DNA from 3 places in the Streptococcus ruminicola genome. Region 1 is predicted to be linked to each of the others. Evidence: predicted binding sites of a transcription regulator. Region 1 holds the regulator's gene; each other region holds the start of a gene.
What was found. Region 1 encodes Rex, which represses fermentation and respiration genes when NADH is low (regulators of the CRP and FNR family bind a similar motif). Its sites were predicted from a motif close to TTGTGAANTANTTCACAA; they were not measured.
Positions count from the first base shown of each region.

Region 2: adhE (bifunctional acetaldehyde-CoA/alcohol dehydrogenase) is a predicted target of Rex. The motif match lies at 6,809-6,826, and genes of this name have one in related genera.
Region 3: GPZ88_RS06030 (class II fructose-bisphosphate aldolase) is a predicted target of Rex. The motif match lies at 1,621-1,638, and genes of this name have one in related genera.

Region 1 is NZ_CP046919.1:1,654,791-1,662,433, reverse strand. It holds gene GPZ88_RS08465 (cysteine desulfurase family protein) at 1-489, shown strand, start outside; gene GPZ88_RS08460 (DUF1831 domain-containing protein) at 491-838, shown strand; gene GPZ88_RS08455 (redox-sensing transcriptional repressor Rex) at 972-1,613, shown strand; gene radC (RadC family protein) at 1,710-2,390, opposite strand; gene GPZ88_RS08445 (AI-2E family transporter) at 2,445-3,560, opposite strand; gene GPZ88_RS08440 (histidine phosphatase family protein) at 3,653-4,267, opposite strand; gene GPZ88_RS08435 (glycoside hydrolase family 1 protein) at 4,334-5,797, opposite strand; gene GPZ88_RS08430 (alanine/glycine:cation symporter family protein) at 6,172-7,500, shown strand.
Region 2 is NZ_CP046919.1:1,122,039-1,129,681, reverse strand. It holds gene cysE (serine O-acetyltransferase) at 1-332, opposite strand, end outside; gene GPZ88_RS05835 (SseB family protein) at 348-1,103, opposite strand; gene pnp (polyribonucleotide nucleotidyltransferase) at 1,148-3,340, opposite strand; gene GPZ88_RS05825 (GlsB/YeaQ/YmgE family stress response membrane protein) at 3,557-3,787, opposite strand; gene adhE (bifunctional acetaldehyde-CoA/alcohol dehydrogenase) at 3,933-6,614, opposite strand; gene rpsO (30S ribosomal protein S15) at 7,093-7,362, opposite strand.
Region 3 is NZ_CP046919.1:1,161,765-1,169,407, forward strand. It holds gene GPZ88_RS06015 (CTP synthase) at 1-255, shown strand, start outside; gene GPZ88_RS06020 (alpha/beta hydrolase) at 383-1,312, shown strand; tRNA gene GPZ88_RS06025 (tRNA-Leu) at 1,372-1,457, shown strand; gene GPZ88_RS06030 (class II fructose-bisphosphate aldolase) at 1,682-2,563, shown strand; tRNA gene GPZ88_RS06035 (tRNA-Thr) at 2,688-2,760, shown strand; gene rpmB (50S ribosomal protein L28) at 2,966-3,154, shown strand; gene GPZ88_RS06045 (Asp23/Gls24 family envelope stress response protein) at 3,270-3,635, shown strand; gene GPZ88_RS06050 (DAK2 domain-containing protein) at 3,635-5,305, shown strand; gene ilvD (dihydroxy-acid dehydratase) at 5,520-7,241, shown strand; gene GPZ88_RS06060 (acetolactate synthase large subunit) at 7,377-7,643, shown strand, end outside.

The DNA of each region.
Region 1 (7,643 bases):
CTTTACTCAACACCACAACACTTTGATAATTTGCTCCATGGTGGGGAACAAGAAGAAAAACGCAGAGCTAGCACTGAAAATATGATTGGTATTGCTGGTATGGCAAAAGCCCTATCAGATGCTGTTGCTAACAAAGATGCTAATTACAAACACGTCCAAGAACTACGTCAAGCCTTCCTTGATGCTATTTCTAGCTTAGACTATTACATCAACGGTAGCCAAAACAAAATGCCTCACGTGCTCAACATTGGTTTTCCAAATCAAAACAATGGTATTCTCCTAACTCGCCTTGATTTAGCTGGTATCGCTGTTTCAACTGGTTCTGCATGTACTGCTGGTACTGTCGATCCAAGTCACGTCTTGGCAAGCCTATATGGTGAAGATTCACCACGTTTGGCAGAATCAATCCGCGTTAGCTTCTCAGAACTTAACACTATCGAAGAAGTTCAAGAACTCGCTAAAAAATTAATAGAAATTGTAGGAAAATAGGATGGCATTTGAAAAAGAAATCACTTTAAAAGACTGTCTTTACAGCTATGCTATTAGCGATAATATTAAAAAATATACGCTTCGTGACACAACCTTTACACAAAACCGTATCGGTAATTACGAATTAACGCGTTTATTGGAAAAAGTCCCTAATTCAGGTGATGGATTCCCACTAAAAATCACTATCAACAAAGATTTGACAGGCTTCAAACTAAGCATCACTGACAAATCAGGGCTTCGTTTCGTTAATATCTTCAAATCTGAAGATAATAAAATCCTCCAAGAAAAATTCTATTTCTTGATGGACAGCCTCGTTGAACGTGATATTTTCACTAAAAAAGAAGCTTAATCAATAAAAACAACTCCAAAGCTACTTCTTATTAGCTTTGGAGTTGTTTTTTTACTCTATTTTGTAAAATTTGTTTTTATTTTCACAAAGTTTTTGTTACAATAGATGTAACAAGTAAAAGGGAGATGGTATTGTGACTACTGAGAAATCTATTCCTAAAGCAACGGCTAAGCGACTTTCGCTGTATTATCGCATTTTCAAACGTTTTAATACAGATAATGTCGAAAAAGCAAGTTCAAAACAAATTGCAGATGCTATGGGAATCGATTCTGCAACTGTTCGCCGAGATTTTTCCTATTTTGGTGAGCTAGGAAGACGTGGCTTCGGCTATGACGTCAAAAAATTAATGAACTTCTTTGCTGATATCCTAAACGACCATTCAACAACAAATGTTTTATTGGTTGGATGTGGTAATATCGGTCGAGCATTACTTCACTACCGTTTCCATGATCGTAACAAGATGCAAATTGCTATGGCTTTTGATACAGACGATAATGAAATTGTTGGGCATCAAACATCAGATGGTATTCCAGTTTATGGTATCTCATCACTTAAGGAGCACGCACAAGAAGCTGGTATCGAAACCGCTATTTTAACCGTTCCGAGTACTAAAGCTCAAGAAGTTGCTGATATCTTGGTTGAAGCTGGTATTCGTGGTATTTTAAGTTTTTCTCCCGTTCATCTAAATGTTCCAAAAGGTGTCATCGTCCAATACGTCGACTTAACGAGTGAATTACAGACACTTCTTTATTTCATGAGTCAATCAAATCAATAACAAACTGCAATCCAACTGCTTTTTGCTTAGCTGAGTTTATTTAGTATTAGAATACTTTTTCTTGCCTGAGAGTTTTCCTTTCAGGTTTTTTTAGTTTTACAGTACATCTGTTTCTTCCCTAAAACTATAATATTGGTATTTGCCTACTATAATGTGATCTAAACAGACTATGCCAATATCATCGCAAGCTCGTTTCATTTTCTCAGTAAATCGTAGGTCATTTTCACTCGGTGCTGGTGAACCTGACGGGTGATTGTGAATAATAATCACTGAAGTTGCCATGTTTTTACAAGCATAGTACAAAATCTCACGAGGTTCTGCGATTGAACGACGAACCGAACCAATAAAAATCGTCCGTTGTTCGATAATGCGATTCTGAGTATCCAAATAAATCGCCACCAAATGCTCCTGCTTCTGATCGCTCAACTCTAACATCATCTTTCTAGCCAAACGTTCACTACTCATGATACGCTCTTTTTGGACATATTCTGCTTTGCTAATGCGCTTTGCCAGTTCAATCATTGCTTTGATTTCAATAGATTTGACATAGCCAATTCCTTTAATTTTTTGCAATTCTTGTAAGGATAAATGCTGAAAGTCAGCAAGTGTATCGATGTGTTTTAAAATATCATTAGCTACTTCTAAAACTGGCCTTGTCTTGGTACCTGTTCGTAATAAAATGGACAATAATTCTTGATTGCTTAATTGCTCGGCACCTAAATCTCTCAATCGTTCGCGCGGCAACATGGCATCTGCTTTCATTTCTATTGCATACATAAAAATACCTCCACTTATTTATTCGTAAGTTAGAGGTATTTTTTCTTTAATTCGCTATTTTAAACGATTTTCTTGGCGTTTAGCGACATTGTCCTTGATAATCTGATAAAGACTAGCTGCTAAAGGTACAGCTACTAGCATTCCTAAAACGCCCCAAAGCGCTGCGCCAATGGTAATAGCCATCAATACCCACATACCAGGTAATCCGATTGAGCCACCAACCACGCGCGGGTAAATAAGATTTCCTTCAAATTGCTGAAGAACAACAAGGTAGATCACGAAGAAAATAGCTTGAGAGACTGACTGAGTTGCAATCAGAATAAATCCAATTGTCAAACCAATGTAAGCTCCTACAACTGGGATTAAAGCCGTGAAGGCCACCAGAATCCCGATAGTTGCTGCATAAGGCAAATGCAACAAAAGCATACCTCCAGCTGTTAAACTACCAAGAATCATTGCTTCCAAGGTCTGTCCGACAAAGAAACCATGGAATCTCTGGTGTAAAATATCTAAAACATAGTGGACAGTCTTAGCGTATTTTCCAAGATAAGAATCAATTAACAGATTAAATTGACGAGATAGTTGTTCTTTGCTAGCTAGCACATAAATTGAAAAGACCAAACTAATAAAGACATTCAGAAGCGTTGAGGCAATGGTACTTACTGACGTTAAAATGCTTGTCAAAACTGATAACACTTGATTCAAAATCTGTTGACTGTAATCTGACAATGTCGTCGTCACATCTGATGATGTCCCAAAGTATGCCATAACATCTTTGACAACTTTATTGTCATTAACTTCTTTGATAAAGTTTGCAATACCACTTGTATCAATCTTCAACAGTGAATTGATACTAGCAATCAAATCTGGTAGAACAATTGAAAAGAGCCAACTAATCAACAAGATAAAGGTTAAATAAGCCAAAATCATTGAGACAGCCCGTTTTACCTTCAAAAGGTATTTATTTTTAATCAGACGTGTGAAAATCATCTCATAAAGACTCATGACGATATTTACGATATAAGCAATACCAGCTCCAATCAGAAATGGCTGACTAGCTTTAATCACCGTCGCCACAAGTGATGTTCCCGTATCCCAATATGCCTTAATCGCGTAACATATCACAAAAGCAAGAACTATATAATAGACCTGTTTTTTCTCAAATTTCATGGGGAATAAATTCTCCTTAATAAAGTTATTCCCATTATAGCAAATTTTATTAAAATGTCGAAAAGTCTGCTGCTTTACCTACTTTTATCATTTCAATCCCGCTCAAAGATATATTCTTGCGTGCTTGGATTATAAATCGATTGAACACACATTTCTTTTCCATCATAAGTTATTTTGAAAATCGCACAGTTTGCTGGACGTTTTTTAGGAGTCGGCGGATTTTTCGTAGCATGCAAATAAAACTGCATAATAGCTCCACCGTGGCTGACAAATAACAAAGTCTCATCTTCTTTGCTAGCTTCCAAAACCTCACGAATAGTACGCTCCATGCGCTCATAAACCTGAGTGGTGGATTCACCACCATAACGCACAAAGAAATCACGGTAACCAGAACCATCTTCATGGTGAACTGGCGGATTCAAATACTCTTGATGCGCTTCATACGCTCCAAAATCCATTTCCTTGATTCCTTTTAAGCGAATGTAGTCTACACGCCCAGTCGCTAACTCAGCAGTGTCACAAGCTCTCTCTTGCGTTGACGAATAGACACGCGTAAAAGAAATCCCTTCTTGCTCAAAATACCGTCTTGCTGCCTTAGCTTGTTCGATCCCTTCCTCTGTCAAGGGAGAATCACACGCTCCTTGAATTCTCCCTTGAACATTAAAGCGAGTTTGCCCATGTCGCATTAGATAAAAAGTTTTAACCATTTTCTCCTCCACCATCTCATAGAAGCAAAGCAACTCAGTTGAAAACTATCAACCGAGTTTAGCTTATTAATCGTTTAAAATATTAGCACCACGTGTTGCAATCAAATCTTTGTAATAGAAGAATGAGTCCTTACGTGAGCGGTCAAAGCTACCATTACCTTGGTCATCCGCATCAACGTAAACAAAACCGTAGCGTTTAGACATTTCAGACGTTGATGCTGACACAAGGTCTGTACAACCCCACCAAGTATATCCCATCAAGTCAACACCATCTTCAATGGCTTCATACATTTGTTTGACATGAGATTCCAGATAATCAATACGGTATTGGTCATGAATAGAACCATCTTTTTCCACCTTATCAAGAGCGCCAAGACCATTTTCAACAACCATAAGCGGTACTTGGTAACGGTCATAAAGCTTATTTAAAGTGATACGAAGTCCAACAGGGTCAATTTGCCAGCCCCAGTCAGAAGCTTCCAGATATGGATTAGGTTCACTTAAGATTAAATTACCAGCTGTCTCTTCACCAGATTTTTGCTTACGTGCAATAGAGCTCATGTAATAAGAGAATGACATGAAATCAACAGGGTATTTTTCAAGAATTTCAAGATCACCATCAGCAATTTCTAACTCAATATTGTTTTCTTGGAAGAAACGTTTCGCGTATGAAGGGTATTTACCACGCACTTGAACATCAGAGAAGAAAAGATTTTCATGGTCTTTTTTAATTTCTTCCATGACATCATCAGGATTACATGTAGCTGGATAAGCTTGCATACGCGCTAACATACAACCAATTTTAAAGTCAGGATTGATTTCATGACCAACTTTTGTGGCTAAACTTGATGCCACAAATTGGTGATGCGCTGCTTGATACATCTCTTGCAAATTTAATTTACCATCGTCAAATAAGAGGCCACCAGACAAGTAACCTGTCATACCAATAATGTTGATTTCGTTAAAAGTCAACCAGTATTTGACTTTATCTTTGTAGCGATTAAAGACTGTTTCAGCGTAACGCACAAAGCAATCAATCACTTTACGATTCTTCCAACCGCCATATTCTGTGATTAGATGAATTGGAAATTCATAATGTGACAATGTCACAAGGGGTTCGATGCCATATTTATTAAGCTCATCAAAAACTTTGTCATAAAAGGCTAGCCCTGCTTCATTTGGAGTGGCATCATCACCATTTGGAAAAATACGTGACCAGGCAATTGACATACGGAAAGTCTTAAAGCCCATTTCCGCATAAAGAGCAATATCTTCTTTGTAACGGTGATAAAAATCTGAACCCCAACGTTTCGGATATAAACCTTCTGTGTCATTTAAAGCAGCATCCAATTTAGCACGAGTCATTGGGCTATTGAATTCACTTCCCATTGATTTTCTCTCTTCTGGCGCTACTGCACGTGACGTATCTGAGGTAGCAGGTCCGCGTCCATCAACATTCCACGCCCCTTCAAATTGATTGGCAGCTGTTGCACCACCCCATAAAAAATCTTTTGGAAATTGTTTTGTCATATTTTCTCACCTCATACTTTAGTTTACTCTTGTATTATATCTTGAAATGTAAGTGTTTTCTATCACTATTATCTTAAAAAACAATACTATCACATGATAATAAAACTATTTCCTCACCTTAGAGGAAAAATCTTTTCAAAAAATGAAATCAAGTATGAAAACTACTCATTTTTCATTCATTCTATAGAAGAAAATTTGACAAAAGCCCTTTCTCTCTATATAATTAATTAGTTGAAATTATTCTATTTTTTCTGAAAATGGGAAATATATTTTAATAAGTAGTACTGATTTAATGGCTAAAAGATAAAGAGTCACTTGATGATTTACCCTTTAACCAATGATTACAGTACTATGACTGACTTAGGAGTTTAATTATGTATAATTTTCTATCGTCTTTAGACAGTCTAGTCTGGGGACCACCTCTTCTTGTTCTTCTTGTTGGAACAGGAATTTATTTGTCTTCTCGCTTAGGATTATTGCAAGTTTTCCGCCTCCCAAAGGCCTTAAAACTGATCTTTAAATCTGAAGCAAAAGGTAAAGGGGATATTTCAAGTTTTGCTGCACTAGCTACTGCTCTTGCAGCAACTGTCGGTACTGGTAATATTGTCGGTGTCGCAACTGCCATCAAACTTGGTGGTCCAGGGGCACTTCTTTGGATGTGGATGGCCGCATTCTTTGGAATGGCTACAAAATATGCTGAAGGTGTTTTAGCCATCAAATACCGTACAACAGATGCAAATGGTGAAATTTCTGGTGGTCCAATGCACTACATTGTTAATGGGATGGGAAAACGTTGGAAACCTTTGGCCATTGCCTTCTCAATTTTTGGGGTAATGGTTGCCTTGTTTGGTTCAGGGACTTTCACACAAGTTAACTCAATCACTGATTCACTTAGCAACACTGTTGGCTGGTCACCAAAAATCATCAGTATTGTCTTGGCTGTCCTTGTCAGCATTATCATCTTCGGTGGTATTCAATCAATTTCAAAAGTTGCTGAAAAAATTGTTCCTTTTATGGCAATCATTTATATTCTAGCAACAATTACAATTCTTGCTTTCCATTGTAACCAAATTCTTCCAAGTATTGCTTTGGTTATTAAATCAGCCTTTACTGGAAAAGCAGCAACTGGTGGTTTTGCTGGAGCAACTGTTATCACAGCTATCCAAGCTGGTATCGCACGTGGTATCTTCTCAAATGAATCTGGGCTTGGTTCTGCACCAATCGCTGCTGCTGCTGCGAAAACTGACGAACCTGTTGAACAAGGTCTTGTTTCTATGACTGGTACTTTCATTGATACCATCATTATTTGTACCCTAACAGGACTTTCAATTATTGTTACTGGTGGTTGGTCAAGCAAACTTAACGGAGCAACTTTAACACAGTCTGCTTTCTCTACTGTTTTTGGCAACTTCGGTGTCTATGCTTTGACATTCAGTTTAATTCTCTTTGCCTTTACCACAATTCTTGGTTGGGGATATTACGGAGAACGTTGTTTTGAATTCCTATTTGGTGTCAAAGCTATTCCAGTTTACCGTATCATTTTCATCGCTATGGTCGCTCTTGGCGGTTACATTAGCCTTGAAACTATCTGGGTTATCGCTGATATCGTTAACGGTTTGATGGCAATTCCAAACTTGATTGCCTTACTAGCCCTTTCACCAATTATTATCAAAGAAACAAAACACTATTTCGATACACATTAAAAAATAAGAGATTAGGGATTATCCTAATCTCTTGTTTTTCCCCTTAAAGAAAACGCTTATTAACGGGATTTCTGTGCCAAAAGAGGCGTTTTAGTGATATAATAAAAGGTAGCTCAAATTTAACATAATCTACTGATACATTT
Region 2 (7,643 bases), 530 kb from region 1:
TCCTTACCCGTTCCACCAAGAGTCACACCATGATAAAGCATAACTCCTTTTTCTACAATTGCTGTTTCACCAATAACAAGACCAGAACCATGGTCGATAAAGACACCCTCAGCAATTTCAGCTCCTGGGTGAATTTCAATTTGTGTCCAAAAGCGCCAGAATTGGCTATGCATGCGCGCTAATAATTTCAAGCCATGTTTCCACAAGAAATGTGAGATACGATGCGCAGCCAAGGCTTTGACACCAGGGTAAGTTAGTATAATCTCCAGAGAGCTACGAGCCGCTGGATCGTTTTTCTTTACAATATCAATGGTTTCTTTCCACCAACCCATATCTTCTCCTTTCTTTTATTCGTCTTCGTCGATTTCAGACCAATCAACAAGAATTTGTTGGTCATCAAAGGGATTAATGGCAACTCCGACCGTTTCGTCAATGTCGTTTTCACCGTGTCCAGGTTGATAAATATCAGCCAAACGCCATGTCAAGATACTTCCTTGAGCATTGCGAAATGGTGTTCCAAAATCTTTGTGATTATACCATTTAGCAAAACTTTGAAGATTTGAAAAGGCTGGGACATAGCTTTTACCTTCTGGTGTAGACATTGTTGGGAACATACGGTCAAAGCTTTTATCGTCACGTGGGTGAACAAAGGCTGGGACAAGGTAGTATTTGTCCAAAGTATCAGCCGCAAGGTTTTCTTCACCCATAAGTTTATTCAAAATAGTTGTGTAAGCATTCAAAAATTGGATTAATTCACTACTTTTGAAGATAGTTGAATTGCCAAAATCGCCTGTTTTCTTAAGGTTAAAGACAATTCCAGTTAATCCTTTTTCAATGACTTCTTTTAAAACATCCAAAGTTGGACGTTCAACCCAATTTTGATCATTGGCACTAGCTTGTTCAGATTTGAAAGTTTCCAAATCTTCCTTATCAGAAAAGACAGGAGTCACCTTTTGCCCTTCAATATCAAGAGCATAAGGTTGATCACTAGCCAAAACTGGGATGTTGTGCAAGGCATTGACAAGCGCAATGCTATCTAAAAAGTTGTCTGGTGCGTTAACAAACGCGCGCAAACGAATATCAAGTTCATTTAAATTTGTCATCGTTAAACTCCACATTTATAAAAGATGAGCAAGCCAAAAAGTGTTTAGTCGATTTTATCGTGTTTTTCTTTGTGATCACGCAAGTGTCCGCCAAATGGTGAGTGACCTTTGTGTTCTTTTTCATGTTTTTCAGCTCTTGGTGGACGTGGAAGAAGAGCTTTCATTGACGCATCAACACGTCCTTTGTCATCTACTTTGATAACTTTAACATCAACTTCGTCACCAACTTCAAGAACGTCAGAAACGTTAGCTGTACGTGTCCATGCAATTTCTGAAATGTGAACAAGGGCATCTGTCTTATCAAAGAGGTTAACAAAAGCACCGAATTTTTCAATACGAACAACTTTAGCGTGGTAAACTTCACCAACTTTAGCTTCACGAACTAAACCAGCAATAATTTCTTTGGCACGGTCGATAGCAGCTTGGTCAGATGAGTAGATAGATACATTTCCTTCTTCGTCGATATCGATTTTAACACCAGTTTCTTCGATAATTTTATCGATGGTTTCACCACCTTTACCAATAACCACTTTGATTTTATCAACATCAATCTTGATTGTATCAATTTTTGGTGCTGTTGGTGCCAAGTGAGTACGAGGTGCTGGGATAGTTGCTTCAATCAAATCAAGGATTTCAAAACGAGCTTTCTTAGCTTGGGCTAGAGCTTCTTTCAAGATTTGCGGTGTAATACCTTCAATCTTGATATCCATTTGAAGTGCTGTAATACCTTCACGAGTACCTGCAACTTTAAAGTCCATATCACCAAAGTGATCTTCGAGACCTTGAATATCTGTCAAGATTGTGTAGTTGCTACCATCTGAAATCAATCCCATGGCGATACCAGCTACTGGTGCTTTAATTGGAACACCACCAGCCATAAGGGCAAGAGTACCTGCACAGATTGATGCTTGTGAAGATGAACCATTTGATTCCAAAACTTCAGCTACAAGACGGATAGCATATGGGAATTCTTCAAGGCTTGGAAGAACTTGCGCAAGAGCACGTTCACCAAGAGCACCGTGACCAATTTCACGACGACCAGGCGCACCATAACGTCCTGTTTCACCAACAGAGAATTGTGGGAAATTGTAGTGGTGCAAGAAACGTTTCTTGTACTCAGCACCAAGTCCATCAACGATTTGAGTTTCACCCATTGGAGCAAGTGTCAAAACTGACAAGGCTTGAGTTTGTCCACGTGTGAAGAGACCTGAACCGTGAACTTTTGGAAGATAATCAATCTCAGCATCCAATGGACGGATTTCGTCAACACGACGACCATCAGGACGGATTTTATCTTCTGTAATCAAGCGACGAACTTCGGCATGTTCCATTTGTTCAAGAATTTCAGCCACGTCACGCATGATTGTTTCATAATTTTCATCGTCTGCGTAGCGTTCTTCGTAAACAGCAGTTACTTCTTCTTTGACAGCTTCTGTCGCTGCTTCACGCGCTTTTTTCTCTTCGACTTGAACAGCTTTTTGAAGGTCAGCATTGTAGGCTGCAATGATTTCAGCTTGCAATTCTGGGTCAACTTGTAGCAATTCAACTTCTGCTTTTTCTTTACCAACAGCTGCAACGATTTCTTCTTGGAAGGCAATCAATTCTTGAACAGCTTCATGTCCTTTAAGAAGAGCTTCAAGCATGATGTCTTCTGACAATTCTTTAGCACCAGATTCAACCATGTTGATGGCTTCTTTTGTACCGGCAACAGTCAATTCAAGAAGAGATGCTTCTTTTTGTTCAGCTGATGGATTGATGATAAATTCACCATCGATATAAGCCACTTGAACACCAGCGATAGGTCCGTTAAATGGAATGTCTGAAATAGACAAAGCAAGTGAGCTACCAAACATAGCTGCCATTGGTGCACTAGCATCTTCGTCATAAGAAAGAACAGTGTTAATCACTTGAACTTCATTACGGAAACCTTCTGCAAACATTGGACGAATTGGACGGTCAATCAAACGTGCTGTCAATGTCGCATCAGTTGTCGGACGACCTTCACGTTTGTTGAAACCACCTGGAAATTTCCCAGCAGCGTACATTTTTTCTTCGTAGTTTACTTGAAGTGGGAAGAAGTCACCAGTTGACATTTTTTTAGACATGACAGCTGCACTAAGAACAGTTGATTCACCGTAACGAATCACTGCAGCGCCATTAGCTTGTTTAGCAACTTGACCAATTTCAACAACAAGTGGACGACCTGCAAAAGTCGTTTCAAAAGTTTGTTTTGACATTTTTATTCCTCTAACATTTTATTTTGATACGTCTGTTTTCTACAAAAACCAGTCTGTAAAAGGCTTATAAACTCGTCTTTGCATAAAACCACGTATCTCCATTATTTTATCACATTTTATAGGAAATAGCAGAGCTTATAGCACAGTTTTTTAAGAATCATTAAAAAGCAGCTACTAAACAGTAACTGCTTCTCTTTATAGCTATTTAGCAATGGATTATCCGAAAAATAAATCCACCACTGCAATGACAATAATAGCGCCAAGAACAGATGGTAAAATCGCCATGCCAGCAAGACTAGGTCCCCAATAACCAAACAAACTTTGACCAACAAATGAGCCCACAAGTCCAGCAAAAATATTATAAATGCAGCCCATTGACTCACCTTTTTTAGTGATAGCTCCTGCAATTATCCCAATCAAAGCCCCAACAATTAATGATCCAATCATAACAGTCTCCTTTAATGCAATATCTCTAGACAGGTCTTACAAAAATCCCTGATTAACCGTTTTTATTAACACCTTCATTCTACCACAAAAGCCTCCCAAAGGGAGGCTTAAAAATGTCAACTAATACAATTGTTAAGAAGAGGTATTAGAACATGTCAATCAATAATTGTTTCAACTCAGCAATGTAAGGTTGACGTGGGTTAGCAGGTGTACATTGATCATCGTAAGCAAGTGATGCCAATTTATCAACAGCTGCATCAAAAGCTTCTTTTGTCACACCATTTGCAGAAAGACGAGGGTCAACATCAACGGCTTTCATCAAAGCATCAATACGTTCGCAAAGTGCTTCAACCAATGCTGCATCATCTTTACCTTTAAGACCAAGGCTACGGGCAATATCAGCGTAGTCACGTTGTGCACGATATTCTTCGTAACGTGGGAAGACTGAACGTTTTACATTTCCAGCCACACCGTTGTAACGAATAACGTGTTGCATAGCGATTGAGATAGCTAGACCATGTGGAAGACCAAATTCACCACCAGTTTTGTGTGCGATTGAGTGGTTAATACCTAGAAAGGCATTTGAGAAGGCCATACCAGCAAGTGTTGCTGCGTAGTGCATATTTTCACGCGCTTGTTCACCACGAAGTGTTGGGTGTTTTGGATCATAGTTATATGAATCTTCCAAGTTTTCGATAACCAACTTGATAGCTTCAAGTGACCATGGGCGAGTCAAATCAGATGCCATAACTGAAACATAAGCTTCAAGGGCATGTGACAAAGTATCCAAACCAGAAAGAGCAACGGTACGTTTTGGCACTGTCATAACAAATTCTGGGTCCACAATAGCAACTTGTGGAGTCAATTCATAGTCAGTCAAAGGATATTTAACGTGAGTGTGATCATCAGTGATAACAGCGTATGGTGTAACTTCTGAACCTGTACCAGATGTAGTTGGAATACAGAAGAGACGAGTTGCTGTTTGGTGTTTGAATTTCACGATACGTTTACGAATATCAATGAATTTTTGTTGCAAACGTAAGAAGAGTTCGCTGACGTTCTCATAGCTGTCAAGGAAATCAGCTTCTTGATCAAGTGAGTATTCATAGATGTAACGTGCAATTTTAGCCGCATCAAGTGCTGAACCACCACCGACTGCAATAACTGTATCCGGTTTGAAATCACGCATTTGTTTTGCGATTTCAATTGTTTGACCAAGTGTTGGGTCTGGTTTGATAGTGCCGTAAATTGATGTCGCAACTTTTTCATCACGCAATGCCAATTGAGCAAGAACAGTATCAACAAAACCAAATTGAACCATACCTGGGTCTGCAACAATCAAAGCGCGTTGCATTGGTTCGTATTCATCTTGCAAGTAAGAAATGGCATTTTTTTCGTAGTAAGTTTTTTCTGGTAGGCGAATCCATTGAGGACGGTTGCGACGTTTGGCAACTGTCTTAACATTTAAGAGATCGCCAGTTGAAAGATTGTGTGACAATGAATTTTTCCCCCATGATCCTGTTCCAAGTGTTAAGCTAGCTTTAAGTGCATCTGTGTAGACATCACCAATACCTCCGACTGAATCTGGTTGGTTAACCAAGACACGTGATGCTTTCACAGCGTCGCCATATTCAGCAACAAATGGATCTGCTTGAGAGCCAATTTGGATACCAGCATTGTGTCCTGCACCTTGGTAGTCAAGAAGTGCTTCGACAATTTCAACACCTTCGCTACGATCTTTAGCTTTGTAAACTGAAAGGAGTGGAGAAAGTTTTTCAGAAGAAAGTTTTTCACCAATGTTTTTCTTGTCAAGTTCAAACAAGAGAACATCTTTTCCTTCTGGTAATTTCACGCCAGCTTGTTCACAAATCCAAGTCGCTGGCATACCAGCCACTGGTCCATTAACACCATGGCGATCATTGAAGACAAAGTCTTCGATTTTTTTATAGTCCTTCTTAGGCACAAGGTAAGCACCTTTGTCTTGCATTTTTTGAAGCCATTCATCATAGATTGGTGCTTCAACAACTGCAGAGTTTTCTGTGGCACAAATCATACCGTTATCAAAACGTTTTGATAACAACAAGTCTTCTACAGCACGATCAACATGGGCAGTTGCATCAACGTAGATAGCACCGTTACCAGCACCAACACCCATTGATGGATTACCTGATTTAAGAGCGGCATTTACCATACCAGGTCCACCAGTTGCCAAGATAGAAGCAATTTTCGGATTTTGAATCAATGCTGATGTGTTTGCAAGAGATGGTGTTTCAATCCATTGAACAATGTTTTCTGGAGCACCAGCTTTCACTGCGGCATCATAAAGAATTTGTGCGGCATGTGCTGAACAGTTTTGCGCTTGTGGGTGGAAGGCAAAGACAATCGCATTACGTGTTTTAAGAGCTACCAAAATCTTGAACATTGTTGTTGAAGTTGGGTTTGTTGTTGGAACAATACCAGCCAAAACACCAAGAGGTGCTGCGATTTGGATACTTCCTGAAACCTTATCTTCCCCAATGATACCTACTGTTTTTTCATTTTTGATACGTTCATAAACGTACTCAGTAGCGAAGTGGTTCTTAATATCCTTATCCTCAACGACACCACGACCAGTTTCTGCATGAGCTTCTTTTGCTAATTCAAGTGAAGCTTCTGAACCTGCAAGAGCCATCGCTGCGACAATGTTATCAACTTGTTCTTGTGAATAAGTTGCATAAACACGTTCAGCTTCAAGAGCTTTTTCGACAAGAGCTCCAGTGTACTGTTGAGCCAATTCTTCTGCGCTCAACTCGTTATTCTTTACATCTGCATTTGTTGCTTTAGCCATTAAGAAAACCTCCTTATAAGTACCCTTAAAAATAAGTGCCTCATTTTTTGAGAAGAACTATATTAATGATTGATACTAAAATAAAAACAAGACCGTATAGTCTGGAATTTCAAAACTCAACGTTATTACTTGAGGTTCTCTTCACTATATAAACTACACAAAATCAACAGTTAAATTCTTTAATCATCATATCATTGTGATATTCTTCACCAACCATATTAACCCTTTTTCAAAAAAAGGTCAAGTATTTTTTGTAAGCTTTTTCATTTTTATTGTAAAGCCAATGTAAGGGGATACATTTATATACCCCTATTTTCCTTTTACACTAATACTTTTGCCACTTTTGACATTTTCATCTTCAACAAAAACTCATTTTCATTAAAAATCTATCCTTCAATATCTTTCAAAATAAGTAGCTGAATGTACAAAAAAAGCTCCCTGGAAAACCCAAGAAGCTTTTGCTCGACCGAACGTCAGATTAACGACGAAGACCAAGTGATGCGATCAATTCGCGGTAACGGTTAACGTCTGTGCGGCGAAGGTATGCCAACAAGTTACGACGGTGACCGATTTTTTTCATCAATCCACGGTAAGTAGCGTGGTCTTTTTTGTGTTGTTTAATGTGTTCGTTAAGGTGGTTGATTTCCCAAGTAAGAACAGCTACTTGAACTTCAACTGAACCTGTGTCACCTTCGTGACGTGCGTATTGAGCGATGATTTCATTTTTTTTCTCTTTTGAGATTGCCATAATTTTTCTCCTTTATATTGCTTCATCCGAGTGGTAGGTTTTTGGCGGATCCTACGACCAAGAAGAAGTTACTTGTCTTACGACAGTCCTTATTGTAGCAGATTACTTCTGCTTTTGTCAAAGGTTTTCCCTTAATTTAACTAGACTTTAACACAAATTATTTTTAATGTAAACAAAGTATAAATTTCTAATTATCTTTTTATATTTTCTTAAATGCTCGTAAAGCCTTATTCTATGTGCTTTCGAGTATTTTTACTGTAGGAAGATACTTCACGTTTCTT
Region 3 (7,643 bases), 490 kb from region 1:
CAAGAAGTTGTTCAACGCCGTCACCGTCACCGTTACGAATTTAACACTAAATTCCGTGAACAATTTGAAGCTGCTGGTTTCGTCTTCTCAGGTGTGTCACCAGATAACCGCTTGATGGAAGTTGTTGAATTGCCAGAGAAAAAATTCTTCGTGGCTGCTCAATATCACCCAGAACTTCAAAGCCGTCCAAACCGTCCAGAAGAGCTTTACACAGCGTTTGTGACTGCGGCAATTGAAAATAAAAACAGTAAATAATAGTAGAAATACGTGAAAAAAAGCACCTTTTTAAGCCTTTCTAAGGTTTAGAAGGTGTTTTTTTATGTAATGGTATTGTTACATAGGAAGTCTTCACATTTTGATAAAAAATAGTATAATAGTGAGCATGAGAAAAATGAGAATAAGGAAACGTAGTATTTTGTTATGGATGATTGCTCTAGTGTTTATAGCAAGTGTCGGGGCAAGTTTTTATTTCTTTCATGTTGCTCAGGTTCGTGAAGATAAATCGTTTATTAACAATAAACCACGTCCCAAAGATAGTAGTTTATATGCTTATGAACAAAGTTTTGATCAGTTAAGCAAAGAAACACGTTGGATGACTAATCAAGGCCTTAAACAGGACGCTTGGTATGTTCCTGCAGCAACTGAAACAAATAAAACAGCAATCGTTGTTCACGGTTTTACAAGTGAAAAAGAAGACATGAAGCCTTATGCTTGGATGTTCCATGAACTTGGATATAATGTCCTGATGCCAGATAACATGTCACACGGTGATAGTGAAGGTCAAATCATTGGTTATGGTTGGAATGATCGCCTAAACATCGTAAAATGGGCTCAACTATTAGCAGAAGAAAATTCAGATTGTCAAATCACCTTATTTGGTGTTTCGATGGGTGGAGCTACTGTCATGATGGCTTCAGGTGAAGAGACACTACCAAAACAAGTGGTTAATATTGTTGAAGACTGTGGTTATAGCAGCGTTTGGGATGAATTAAAATATCAAGCAAAAGCAATGTATAATTTGCCAGCCTTTCCAATTCTTTATGAGGTTTCTGCAGTATCAAAAGTTCGAGCAGGTTTCTCTTATGGACAAGCCAGCTGTGTGAAACAATTAAAAAACAATACGCGCCCAATTCTTTTTATCCATGGTAGCGAAGATAGGTTCGTTCCAACAAGCATGGTTTATAAAAATTATCGTGCAACCAATAGTGAGAAAGACCTTTATATAGCTAAGGGTGCAGCGCATGCCAAATCTTTTGAAAGTGATCCTAAAACATACATTGAAAAAATTTCAGCTTTTTTGCAAAAAAATTGAAAAATAGTGTTGACAGAAATGTGAATGGCTGATATAATTATTTATGTTGTTAAGGAACAGCGGAAATGGCGGAATTGGCAGACGCGCAGGACTAAGGATCCTGTGATCGCTTTAGATCGTGAGGGTTCAAGTCCCTCTTTCCGCAGAGTGACAAGCCAGAGAGTGCTTGTCTTTTTTTGTGCTCAGAGGTCATTGAGTGAAAACAGAAATGAAAGCAGTGAGAAAGTTTGAAAAGACTTTCTTTTTTACACTGCTTTTTTCACAGAAAATTAATCAAATTGTAAGTAACGCTAGCAATCTTATTTATTTTGTGATAGAATGTACATATAAAAAGGGTATATCCCAAAAAATAAATAGGAGGCCTATATAATGGCAATCGTTTCAGCGGAAAAATTTATCAAAGCTGCCCGTGAAAACGGATATGCGGTTGGTGGATTTAACACAAACAACCTTGAATGGACTCAAGCAATCTTGCGTGCAGCAGAAGCTAAAAAAGCTCCAATTCTTATCCAAACTTCTATGGGTGCTGCAAAATACATGGGTGGTTACAAACTTTGTAAAACACTTATCGAAAACCTTGTAGAATCAATGGGTATCACTGTACCAGTTGCTATTCACCTTGACCACGGTCACTTTGAAGATGCATTGGAATGTATCGAAGTTGGTTACACTTCAGTTATGTTCGACGGTTCACACCTTCCACTTGAAGAAAACCTTGAAAAAGCTAAAGAAGTTGTAGCTAAAGCTCACGCTAAAGGCGTTTCAGTTGAAGCTGAAGTTGGTACTATCGGTGGTGAAGAAGACGGTATCGTTGGTGGCGGTGAATTGGCACCAATCGAAGATGCTAAAGCTATGGTTGCTACAGGAATCGACTTCCTTGCAGCAGGTATCGGTAACATCCACGGTCCTTACCCAGCTAACTGGCAAGGTCTTCACCTTGACCACCTTGAAAAATTGACTGCTGCTGTTCCAGGATTCCCAATCGTATTGCACGGTGGTTCAGGTATCCCTGATGATCAAATCAAAGCAGCTATCAAACTTGGTGTAGCTAAAGTTAACGTTAACACTGAATGCCAAATCGCATTCGCTAAAGCTACTCGTAAATTTGTTGCTGAATACGAAGCAAACGAAGAAGAATACGATAAGAAAAAACTCTTCGACCCACGTAAATTCTTGAAACCAGGTTTCGAAGCTATTACTGAAGCTGTTGAAGAACGTATCGACGTATTTGGTTCAGCTAACAAAGCTTAATCAGACTTCGTTTCGTTAAAAAAACTTCCCTTTTGGGAAGTTTTTTTATGCTTTTAAAAATTTTTTGAGTAAACTTAGCTCTTTTGTTGACAATTATTTAGTGAGTGCTATAATGAACCTGTTAGCCGATTTAGCTCAGTCGGTAGAGCAACGCACTCGTAACGCGTAGGTCGTAGGTTCAATTCCTGCAATCGGCAGAAGAGGTAAAAGGTCCCGATTTTGGGGCTTTTTATGTTATGATATTTTTGAGAGTTTAAACAGTTTCAGAAAATAGTAGGGCATTTTCTAAAAGTTTTTTAATGATTATTGGCCAAAAAGCTTGCTAAAATAGGCCCAATATGTTATCATTTTATGGTATGTGGTGTAAAACACCTATAATCTAAGTAGGAGGACGCAGATAAAATGGCTAAAGTTTGTTATTTCACAGGTCGTAAGACTGTATCAGGAAACAACCGTTCACACTCAATGAACAAAACTAAACGTGCAGTTAAACCAAATCTTCAAAAAGTTACTATTCTTGTAGATGGAAAACCTAAAAAAGTTTGGGCATCAGCTCGTGCGCTTAAATCTGGTAAAGTTGAACGCGTATAAAATAAAAGCCGAAAGGCTTTTTTCTTTGTTTTGTAGCCGTTAATTTTCCATAATTTTTTACAATACGGCTAATATATGGTAAAATAAACTGATAAAAACTTTTGAGGTAGTAAATATGACTGTGAAAATTAATACAAAAGATGGCCAAATTGAGTTATCTGACGACGTAATTGCAACTGTTGTTGGTGGTTCAGCAACAGAAATTTTTGGTGTTGTTGGTATGGCAAGTAAAAGTGCTCTTAAGGATAATTTTCAAGCGCTTCTGCGTAAAGAAAACTACGCAAAAGGTGTTGTTGTCAAATCAACAGAAAGTGGTATTTCAGTCGATGTTTACACTGTGATGTCATACGGTGTGAAAATTTCTGAAGTATCTAAGAACATTCAGGAACGTGTCAAGTTCAACCTCGAAAATCAACTTGGCCTTTCAGCAGACATGGTGAATGTTTACGTACAAAATATTAAAGTTGTAGGAGAAGATTAGTGTCAAATATTACAACAAGTTTATTCCAAGAAATGGTTCAAGCTGCTAGCACCCGTCTTGGAAATCAAGCAGAATATGTAAACTCCCTTAATGTTTTCCCTGTACCAGATGGTGATACAGGAACAAACATGGGAATGACAATTGAAAATGGTGCCAAAGAAGTTGCAGACAAACCTGCATCTACTGTTGGAGAAGTTGGACAAATCCTTTCAAAAGGTCTTTTGATGGGTGCACGTGGTAACTCAGGTGTTATTACATCTCAATTATTCCGTGGATTCGGTCAAGCAATCAAAGATAAAGAAGAATTGACTGGTAAAGACCTTGCACATGCCTTCCAATCAGGTGTTGAAGTTGCTTACAAAGCTGTTATGAAACCTGTTGAAGGTACTATTTTGACTGTTTCTCGTGGTGCTGCAACTGCTGCGCTTAAAAAAGCTGAAGAAACTGATGATGCTGTTGAAGTTATGCGTGCTGCACTTGATGGTGCAAAAGGCGCTTTGGCTAAAACACCAGAAATGCTTCCTGTTTTGAAAGAAGTTGGTGTTGTCGATTCAGGTGGTCAAGGTTTGGTCTTCATCTATGAAGGTTTCCTTGCTGCTTTGACTGGTGAATATATCGCTTCTGAAGATTTCAAAGCAACTCCAGCTGTTATGACAGAAATGATTAACGCTGAACACCACAAATCTGTAGCTGAACACGTTGCAACTGAAGATATCAAGTACGGTTATTGTACTGAAATCATGGTTGCTCTAAAACAAGGTCCTACTTACGTTAAAGAATTTAACTACGATGAGTTTCAAGGCTTTTTGAGTGGTTTAGGTGATTCTCTTATCTTAGTAAACGACGATGAAATTGCTAAAGTTCACGTCCACACAGAAGACCCAGGATTGGTCCTTCAAGAAGGTCTTAAATACGGTGCTCTTAAAAAAGTTAAAGTTGATAACATGCGTAACCAGCACGATGCTGTTCTTGAAAAAGATCAAGCTCAATCAGCAGCTGCTAGCCAAGAAGCAAAAGATTTCGCAATCGTTGCGGTATGTGCTGGTGATGGATTAGCTGACATCTTCAAATCACAAGGTGTTGACTACGTTATCTCAGGTGGCCAAACAATGAACCCATCTACAGAAGACATCTTGAAAGCTATTGATGCTGTTAACGCTAAAAATGTTATCATTTTGCCAAATAACAAAAACATCTTCATGGCTGCTCAATCAGCAGCAGAAGTGTCTGAAGTCCCAGCTGCAGTTGTTGAAACACGTACTGTACCTCAAGGATTTACAAGCTTGTTAGCCTTCAATCCAACTCAATCATTGGAAGAAAACGTTGAAGCTATGACTGCAAGCCTTTCAGATGTTGTTAGTGGTAGCGTAACACTTGCTGTTCGTGATACTTCAATTGATGGTCTTGAAATCCACCAAGATGACAACCTAGGTATGGTTGATGGTAAAATCGTGGTTTCAAACCCAGACATGACAACTACTTTGAAAGAAACATTCGCTAAAATGATTGACGAAGATAGCGAAATTATCACTATCTACGTTGGTGAAGATGGAAGCCAAGAATTGGCAGAAGAAATGGCTGATTACTTAGAATCGACTTACGAAGATGTAGAAGTTGAAATTCACGAAGGTAAACAACCAGTTTATCCATACTTGATGAGTGTTGAATAATTTCTTATTTAATATTTTAATATAAAAGATAGAAGAAAGCATTTCGGTGCTTTCTTTTTTTATGTAAAAAATTTTCTTTTCTCCATAAAAGGCGTCAATTCAATATCTAATAGAAAGAAAATTGTTAACTAACAAAATTTTCTGAAAATTGTCTTGACTTTATTTTTTAAAGTGTTAACATGGTGTGTAAGATTTAATTGATAGGAGAAAACAGATGAGAAGTGACATGATTAAGGTAGGTGTGGATAAAGCACCAGCCCGTGGTCTTCTTTATGCAACCGGGCAAGTAAAATCTGCTAAAGACATGCAAAAACCATTTATCGCAATTTGTAATTCTTACATTGATATTGTTCCTGGACATGTTCATTTGCGTGAATTGGCAGATGTCGCCAAGGAAGCTATCCGTGAAATGGGTGGTATTCCTTTTGAATTCAATACCATTGGGGTAGACGACGGAATTGCTATGGGGCATATTGGAATGCGTTATAGTCTTCCATCACGTGAAATCATTGCGGATGCTGCTGAAACAGTTATCAATGCGCACTGGTTTGACGGTGTTTTCTACATTCCTAACTGTGATAAAATTACGCCAGGTATGATTTTAGCTGCACTTCGTACCAATGTTCCTGCAGTCTTTTGTTCAGGTGGTCCGATGAAGGGCGGTATTGATATGACAGGTCACCAAGCAACTTTGTCAAGCCTTTTTGAAGCTGTCGGAACTTATCAAGCTGGTGATATGTCTAAGAAAGAATTGGATTATTTGGAACAAAATGCTTGTCCAACATGTGGTTCATGTGCAGGGATGTTTACAGCTAATTCTATGAACTCTCTTATGGAAGTGCTAGGCCTTGCTCTTCCTGGAAATGGTACTGTTCTTGCGGTATCTGATCAACGTCGTGAATTGGTTCGTCAAGCAGCCAAACATTTGATGGATAATGTTAAAAATAACTTACGTCCAAGAGATATCATCACTAAAGAAGCTATTGATGATGCTTTTGCTCTTGATATGGCTATGGGTGGTTCTACCAATACCGTTCTTCATACGCTTGCTATCGCACGTGAAGCGGGTATCGATTATAATTTAACAGATATCAATGAAATTGCTAAGAAGACGCCATATTTGTCTAAAATTGCACCATCAAGTGTTTATACTATGCACGATGTCCAAGAAGCAGGTGGTATCTCAGCTATTATTAATCAATTGATTAAAAAAGGTACTATCAAGGGTGATCGTATTACAGTTACTGGTAAGACTTTGAAAGAAAATGTAGCTGGTGCAGAAATTAAGAATGAAGAAATCATTCACCCAATTGAACATCCAATTTCTCCAGTGGGTGGTTTGTCAGTTCTTTACGGTAATATCGCACAAGATGGAGCTGTTATTAAAGTTGGTGGTGTTGACCCTTCTGTTAAAATATTCCGTGGTAAAGCGATTTGCTGTGATTCACAAGATGAAGCACTTGAATTGATTGACAATGGTACTGTTAAAAAAGGCCATGTTGTTGTTATTCGTTACGAAGGTCCTCAAGGTGGTCCAGGTATGCCAGAAATGCTCGCACCAACTTCTAAAATCGTTGGACGTGGGCTTGGTAAAGATGTTGCCTTGATTACTGATGGTCGTTTCTCAGGGGCTACTCGTGGGATTGCTATTGGTCACGTGTCACCAGAAGCTGCAGAAGGAGGTAACATTGCCCTTATTGAAGATGGCGATGAAATTTATATTGATTTAACAAATCGAACAATTGATTTGCTTGTGGATGATGCCACATTAGAAGAACGTCGTAAACATTTGAAACCATTTAAGTCAAAAATTTCAAGCGGTTGGTTACGTCGTTACACAGCTTTTGCGTCATCAGCAAACTTTGGTGGTTCAATGATGACTCAAGAAGAGTTTGAAGAACGTAAAGCAGAACGTGAAAAACAAGAAAATAAATAAGGCAGATTAAATATTTTTGAAAGTGTTCAAAATATTTGTTCACTTTCTCTTGCTTTATTTTTTTTAAATGTTATTATAGTAACAAGCTGTTAGAATTTTTAGATAATTCGGAATTTACATGAAAAGGAGGACTTTGTGAAACAGATTAGATTAAAAGAATCCAAGAATGGATCGGAATTATTATTGGAAACCTTGGCTAGTCTGGGGATTGATACGATTTTTGGCTACCCAGGTGGAGCCGTTCTGCCACTGTATGATGCGATTTATAACTTTGATGGTATTCGTCATATTTTGGCTCGTCATGAGCAAGGTGCCCTTCATGAAGCCGAAGGTTATGCTAAATCAACTGGTAAACTTGGCGTTGCTATTGTAACAAGTGGTCCTGGTGCAACGAACGCCATT